DNA from 2 places in the Sphingomonas sp. AP28 genome. Region 2 is predicted to be linked to the other one. Evidence: riboswitches for the same ligand, from Rfam matches in the RefSeq annotation. Region 2 holds a riboswitch; the other holds the start of a gene.
The links. A riboswitch is a leader RNA that binds a small molecule or an ion and turns the genes downstream of it on or off. The one in region 2 is predicted to bind fluoride.

Region 1 (3,924 bases), on a different replicon from region 2:
AGTGTTCTCGTGGCGCAAGCGTTTGGTGCGCAGCCGTATCTCGTTGCTGCTAACGCAGGCGAACAGATCAAGACGTTCCATTACCTTCTCTATGCCGGCCTTGGCGCCTGCGCAGCTGGTGCTGGTATACTTTTGATGCGAGCCGTTGCGGAGATAGAGGCAGCGACACGCAAGCTGCCGATACCGTCTATTTGCCGGCCGATCCTAGGTGGACTGCTGCTTATCCCTCTGGCGATGCTCACGCCACAGGTCCTGTCCGCTGGCCACGGAGCTTTACATCTCAATTTGGAAGCTCACGTCTCGCTACGCTTCCTGGCGGCCATATTCATCGTGAAGTGCGCGGCGTCCATCATCTCACTTGGCTTTGGCTTTCGAGGCGGCTTGTTTTTCGCATCTTTATTCCTGGGTAGCCTGCTCGGTCATTTGTTCGCCGGCTCTCTCGAATGGGTGGCTGGATTGCCCGTCATCGACCCGCACAATGCTGCTCTGGTCGGGATGGCCGCTTTAGCAGTCGCAGTGGTCGGCGGTCCGATGACGATGGCGATGCTGGTCCTTGAAGCGACCCATGACTTTTCCCTGGCCGGCGCTGCGATCGCCGCATCGCTGGTGTCATCGACGATCGTCCGCGAGCTCTTTGGCTATTCGTTCTCAACGTGGCGGCTGCATCTCCGGGGCGAAACCATAAAGAGCGCCCGCGATGTTGGCTGGGTCAGAACGCTCACGGCTGGCAAAATGATGCGGCGCGTCGAACGGGCCACGCCGTGCAACACGACGATTGCCGAGTTTCGCCGGGCGTTTCCGCTAGGTTCGACAAGTCGAGTCCTGCTCGTCGATGACCACGAAAATTATGGCGGCATCGTACAGACCGCCAGCGCATTCGCCGAAGACGTCGATCAGAAGGCGCCCATCGGGTCATTGGCGATCCACACGGGTCTGGCCCTTACGCCGGACGCGGACATCAGGAACGTCATGACCACGTTCGACACTGAAGGCGCGGACGAACTGGCCGTAGTTGGTAGTAACGGTGCGGTTCTCGGCATCCTGTCCGAGAGCTACGCGCGACGCCGCTACGCGGAGGAACTGGACAAGGCGCAACGTGAGCTATTTGGAGAAAGCTGACCACCACGCGATCAGAGACCGTGCAGCGACTTTACGGATCAGTCTCCGGTCGTCGCAGAAGCCTTGGCGCGGGGATCACAAGCGCGAGCGGCGCACGGCGCGGTGAGCTCGCGCCTCGCGAAGAGTGGCGTTCGGGGTAAGGCCAGTCGCCGGCACCTTCGGCACGGCGACGCGCTGTGACAGGTAGATGCCGTTGTGACCGGAGCAGAGGTAGGCGACGAAGCAGGCCACCGCGATCGGTACCGCATAGGCAGCGCCGAACAACTCGACGCCCATGAAGGTGCAGGCAAGCGGTGTATTGGCAGCGCCTGCGAACAGTGCGACGAAGCCGATCGCGGCGAACACGCCGGTCGGCACGCCGAACATAGGTGCGAGCGCGTTGCCGAGCGCGGCACCAATGAAGAACAGCGGCGTGACCTCCCCACCCTTAAAGCCGGCACCGAGCGTGACGACGGTGAACAGTAGCTTCAGTGCCCAACTCCACGGATGCGTGTCCGGGCCGAAGAAGCTGGCGATGGTGAGACCGTCACGTGTCGCTGCCAGCGTGCCGAGACCAAGATAGTCGCGCGTACCGAACAGGTAGACGAGCGCGATGACGGCGACGCCCCCTATGAGCGGGCGTAACGGACCATAGGGCACGACGCGCTTGAGCCACCCGCCGAGCGCATGATTGGCTTCCGCAAAGACGAGGCCGAGCAACCCGAACGCTACCCCAGCGATGCCGGCCTTGGCGACGAGCAGCGGATCGACGGGCGCTAGCGCATCGATCTGGTAGACGCCGTGGTGGATACCCCAGGCGAGGCACGTCCAATCACCGATCAACGCCGCGACGAGGCACGGCACCAGCGCGCGATATTCGACGCGCCCGATGGCCAGCACCTCCAGCGCGAATACCGCGCCCGCGATCGGCGTGCCGAACACTGCGCCGAACCCGGCCGCGATGCCGCCCATCAGCAGGATGCGGGTGCCGTCAGCATCGAGCTTGAGCGCGCGACCAAAGCCGCTGGCGAGACTACCGCCCAACTGGACGGCAGTGCCTTCCCGTCCGGCCGAACCGCCGAACAGATGCGTCACCACCGTGCCGAAGAAGATCAGCGGTGCCATCCGCAACGGTACCCCGCCGCCCGGTTCGTGGATTTGCTCGACAATGAGGTTGTTGCCGCCCTCCACCGAACGGCCGGTTAGATGGTAGAGCAGCCCAACCACGAAGCCGCTCACCGGCAGCAGGTAGAGCAGCCAGGGCGATGCGAACCGCAGGCGTGTGACCGTATCGAGGCTCCAGAGGAACGCAGCACACAGCGTCCCGATCAGCGCGGCCATCGGCACCAGGATCAGCGCCCAGCGCATGACTGACACAGCGTGATCGTGAAGGTTGCGGGCGAACGCCGGGACGTTCAACTGGGCGATAAGATTACGAAAGGTAGAGCGCACAATTCCTCCTTTGCTGCCTTGCGGCGCCAAGTAGGAATCATCGGCTCTTGTGAGAGCGGTTCGGCCAAGTAGCCCGGCGGGAATCCATCGCCGTTGCTGCGCATATGTCGTCCAAGGAAAATCTCGTCAACGGCCGGTTTGGGTCCGTTTCTCGTTTCACCATCCTATTTAGAAATTCGGCGTGCCGTCAGCCAGGGGGGTAATGCATGCCGCATGAGCCCCGCCTCGACATGAACGAACGGCCGAAGTTGGGGAGCGGAAACTACCCAGTGAACGTCCACAATTGGGTCGATCCCGCCTGCCGCGTACGACTATCAGGTGCTACAGGCCATGGAGTGCTGGTGGCCGTCGAACGACGTAACCGAACGGCTCGCCGATAACGTCTGAGGTCTTACGTTGATGGAGCAACTACCGCCTTCATTCGGCTGGCAAGTTCGCGTTCGACTTCGCGAGCCATCATGACAAGAAGGGACTGATCAAACTCCCCCGCCAGCGGCTCACTGTCCGCAACGCATATCGCGCCAAGCGCCAGTCCCGCGGGATCGGTAATAGGCGCGCCAGCATAGAAGCGGACGAATGGATCATTTCTAACGCTGTCGAACTCTTCAAAACGCGGATCGCTGCGCGCATCGGGGATGACCAGCATCTGCCCGCCCTGCCGAACCGTGACGGCGCAGAAGGCCGTGTTTCGCGGGGTTTCGGTGACACCCAGTCCACGTTCCGCCAACAAAGTTTGCATGCGTCTGTCGATGATTGAGATCGCCGCATACTGCGTCCGATAGTAATCGCGAACGACGTCCACGATGCGCTCAAGCTCCTCGCTGCCGCGCATTTCTAACGCTCTGCTCTGATCTACGGCAAGCTGTCGCTTCTTCTCATTAGAAAAAACGTCCAACCATGAACCGACGTGTGCCCCGTACACATCCATCTCCACACATTACCGTCGCGCAGATATAGAATGGTTTCATATGGCACGTGCAAGGAAATTATCATGTACTAGAAACGTAAATGCATGATTATAGCGTGGTTATAACGTGGAGCTAACGCCAAAATGCTTTATCAGCGGTTTTTGATGGCCATATTGGTTATTTATTGAAATGTTAACTGACGGCACCGTCAAAGTTGGTACGACGAAACCTCTATAAGGTTGCCGTCGGGATCACGCACATAGACCGAACATATCGGCCCCCGCGCGCCCTTTTTGATGACGGGGCCGGTTTCGATCGCAATGCCGAGGTTGCGGAAGTGGCCAGCGACTTCGGCGGGGGGCGTATCGGTCAGGAAGCAAAGATCATCGCTGCCGAAGGTCGGCGTACGCGCGGTAAACCACGCTTCCTGCGAGGCGGATATCGGGCGAAGGTTGATCTTGTTGGG
Region 2 (3,924 bases):
TTAGCGTGGTTCTGGGTGCGCTTGCGCGCACCCTGCAACACCTGCTGTTCGCACTGCCTCCGAACACGCGGTTGAGCGGCGTTGCCGAACTCGGCCTGGCGAGCCTGATCGTACTGCCGCTGGGCGGCGTGATCTTCACGGCATTTGGCTACGCGACCCGCGCCCGCAAGCGCCGTCTGGTCGATGCAGTCGAGGCGAACGCTCTGCATGGCGGGCGTATGTCGCTGCCGGATAGCTTGGTGATCTCGGGCCAGACGATCCTCTCCAACGGCTTTGGGGCCTCGGTTGGCCTCGAAGCCGCCTACGCGCAGATGGGCGGGGCCGTGGCATCGGTGCTTGGGGGCTGGCTGAAGCTCCGTCGTGCCGACCAACGCACGCTGGTCGGCGCCGGCACGGGCGCGGCTATCGCGGCTGCGTTCGGCGCTCCCCTGGCCGGGGCATTCTACGCCTTCGAGATCGTTATCGGAACCTACTCGCCCTCGGCGATAGCCCCCGTCGCCGCTGCGGCGCTGGCGGGTGCCCTCGTCGCGCAAACCTTTGGACAGCAACCCTATCTGATCGACGCCGCCTCGAACGCCTCGGTCGAGACGCATCATTACCTGATATACGCCGGGCTGGGTGCGATCTGCGCGCTGCTAGGTATTGCGCTAATGCGTGCCGTCGCGCTGGTCGAGAGCGCATCCCGGCAAACCGGGCTGCCAGAATGGTCGCGCCCTACGCTCGGGGGCCTGTTGCTCATCCCGATCGCGATGGTGTCGCCGCAGGTCCTGTCGGCTGGACACGACGCACTTCATGCCGATCTAGCGCTCGGGGCGTCACTAGGATTCATCCTGCTCGTACTGCTCGCTAAGAGTGCCGCGTCGATCGTGTCGCTCGGGTTCGGGTTCAGGGGCGGACTGTTCTTCGCATCACTGTTCTTGGGAACGCTGATCGGGCATCTGTTCGCCGACACCCTGACGCTGCTGGTCGGTCATCCCGTGATCGACGCTCACAATGCCGCGCTGGTCGGGATGGCCGCGTTCGCAGTCGCGGTCGTGGGCGGACCGATGACAATGGCGATGCTGGTCCTGCAGGCGACGCATGACTTCCCGCTGACCGGGGCTGTCATCGCTGCTTCGCTCGTGTCCTCGACGATCGTGCGGGAGCTGTTCGGCTATTCTTTCTCGACGTGGCGGCTTCACCTGCGCGGAGAGACCATCAAGAGCGCGCGCGACGTGGGATGGGTCAAAACGCTCACTGCGGGCCGGATGATGCGAAAGGAAACGCGCCCCACCCCCGCCTCCATGTCGATCGCGGAGTTCAGGCGCACGTTCCCGCTTGGATCAACCAGCCGGGTCGTTCTGGCGGACGCAAAGGATGGCTATGCGGGGATCGTTGTCGTGCCAGCCGCCTATGCGGAAGGCCTCGATCCGAACGGCACCGTCGCCGCCCTTGCGACGGGACGCGAAATCGTACTCACGCCGGAAATGGACATCACTGCTGTGATGGCATGCTTCGATGAAGCACGGACCGACGAACTCGCGGTGCTGTCTGCCGAATGTCATGTGCTTGGAATCGTTTCCGAAAGTTACGTCCGGCGACGTTATGCGGACGAGCTTGAAAAGGCTCAACGTGAGCTGTTTGGCGAAAGATGACCCTCTCACAATCATCCATTAGCCAAGAGAGCGGTTTCTGAATCGAACGGTTTTTGAAACAACGCGCCACCCGTTGACGGGCCGAGCCTGGACATTCATATGCTACGCCACGGCAATGGATTTCTGCCGGGCTTTCCAGCCGAACCGCCCTCGCAAGGGCCGATGATTCCTACCAAGCGCCGCAAGGCAGCAAGGAGGAATCATGCGCGCGACGTTCCGCAATCTCTACGACGAACTCAACTTGAAGGCGTTCGTCCATAATCGCCACGACCATGCCGTGTCGGTCCTGCGCTGGACGCTGATCCTCGCGCCGATGGCGGCTGCGGTGGGCACGCTCTGCGCCGCTTTCCTATGGCTCCTCGATGCTGCGACCCAGGCACGGTTCGATCATCCCTGGCTGTTGTTCCTGCTGCCGCTGGGCGGCGCGGCGGTGGCCCTGCTTTACCATCTGGTCGGTCACTCGGTCGAGGCCGGCAACAACCTCATCGTCGAACAGATACACGAACCAGGCGGCGGCGTGCCGCTCCGCATGGCGCCGCTCGTCTTCTTCGGCACGATCGTCACGCATCTGTTCGGCGGGTCGGCTGGCCGCGAGGGAACGGCGGTGCAACTCGGCGGCAGTCTGGCCAGCGCTGTCGCTGACCTGTTCAAGCTGGATGCGCCAAGCATCCGCATCCTGCTCATGGCCGGCGTTGCGGCCGGCTTCGGCGCGGTGTTCGGTACGCCATTGGCGGGCGCGGTGTTCGCCCTCGAAGTGCTAGCGGTCGGACGCGTCGAATATGGCGGCCTCGTGCCCTGTCTGCTCGCCGCGCTAGTGGGCGACTGGACGTGTCATGCCTGGGGCATCGATCACACCGCCTACCATGTCGCCTATGCCGCTCCGGCGTCGGCCGCTCTGCTCGTCGAGCCGTTGTTGCTCGCCAAGGCGGCCGTCGCAGGCGTCGCCTTCGGGCTTGCGGGTCTGGTGTTCGCGGAAGCCAATCACGCACTCGGCGGCTTCCTCAAGCGGCGCATCCCCTATGGCCCACTGCGGGCCACGCTGGGCGGCGTCGCCGTGATAGCGCTAGTCTGTCTGTTCGGCACGCGCGCCTATCTCGGCCTCGGCGTCTGGTCTGCCATTCCCGGCGATCCGACCATTGCCGGCTTCTTCGCCCCCCATGTCGATCCGTGGAGCTGGGCGCTCAAGATGCTGTTCACAGTCGTCACTCTCAGCGCCGGCTACAAGGGTGGCGAGGTCACGCCCTTGTTCTTCATCGGGGCCGCGCTCGGCAATGCGCTTGCGGGCCTGCTGAATGCGCCGGTCGACCTGTTCGCTGGCCTGGGCTTCGTCGCGGTCTTTGCGGGCGCGGCCAATGTACCGCTCGCCTGCACGATCATGGGGATCGAGCTATTCGGCGCTGCCCATGCCGTGCCGATCGCCATCACCTGCTTCGTCGCCTACCTCTGCTCGGGGCATAACGGCATCTACCTGTCGCAGCGAATCGCCGTGCCGAAGTATGGCAGGCACCAGGTGCCGCACGCACCGACGCTTCGTGAAGCCCGCGCGACCCGGCGTCGGCCATCGCCACAACCTCTATCCACCAACAAGGAGCTCGATTGATGTCGCAGCAGCACAAGGTCACGCCGACCAAAATCGGCATGGTTCGCATCTACCTCAAGCCATCGGACAAGACCGCGAAGCGGCCGCGCGCCTTCTGGCCTGGCAAGCCGCTCTATCGGGAACTGGTGGCGCAGGCGAAGCGAGATGGCATCATGAACGCCACCGCGCACCATACCCACTATGGCTACAGCAACCACGGACCCGTGCGGGAGAACGGCTCCGAGATCGCCGATCCGCACCTGACGATGTGCGTGGAGTTGATCGGCCAGCGCGCGGAACTTGAACATTTCTGCGAAGGGCATGGCGATCTGCTCGCCGGCAAGGTCATCGTCTACAAGCATCTGGAGCATTGGAGCATCGGGCCCGTGGGGCTTGACCACGAGAATACCGCACCGAATGTGCGGGAAGGCTGAGACCCTCTGGCCTTCCTTCCTGCCGGCAGTGACAGCGGTCGAGATGATGATGGCGGGTTGAGCCACGCCAACGCTCGTTAGCTCCAGCCGGAGGCGTCCCGTTGGCCATCGTCGACGCGCTATTTTTAGCGATGCCGCGCAAGGAACTGGTCGAGCGGTTCGTCAGCGTCGCGATGCTGGCTATCGTGATGCTGTAGGCAGCCGGCATGGTCGGGTTGAAGCAGCCGCGCCGCTTGCGGGTCGGGCACGGGGCAGTCGCCGGCGCAATCGCTTCGGT

Region 1: linked by a shared signal. The riboswitch ahead of AC1MH0_RS09355 (voltage-gated chloride channel family protein) and the one ahead of AC1MH0_RS21340 (voltage-gated chloride channel family protein) in region 2 are both predicted to bind fluoride.

What each region holds. Positions count from the first base shown of each region.
Region 1 is NZ_CM155283.1:2,066,176-2,070,099, reverse strand. It holds gene AC1MH0_RS09360 (chloride channel protein) at 1-1,119, shown strand, start outside; gene AC1MH0_RS09355 (voltage-gated chloride channel family protein) at 1,195-2,550, opposite strand; fluoride riboswitch at 2,575-2,651, opposite strand; gene AC1MH0_RS09350 (GAF domain-containing protein) at 2,942-3,478, opposite strand; gene AC1MH0_RS09345 (VOC family protein) at 3,667-3,924, opposite strand, start outside.
Region 2 is NZ_JBWXQI010000003.1:46,558-50,481, reverse strand. It holds gene AC1MH0_RS21345 (chloride channel protein) at 1-1,634, shown strand, start outside; fluoride riboswitch at 1,737-1,813, shown strand; gene AC1MH0_RS21340 (voltage-gated chloride channel family protein) at 1,837-3,234, shown strand; gene AC1MH0_RS21335 (DUF190 domain-containing protein) at 3,234-3,647, shown strand.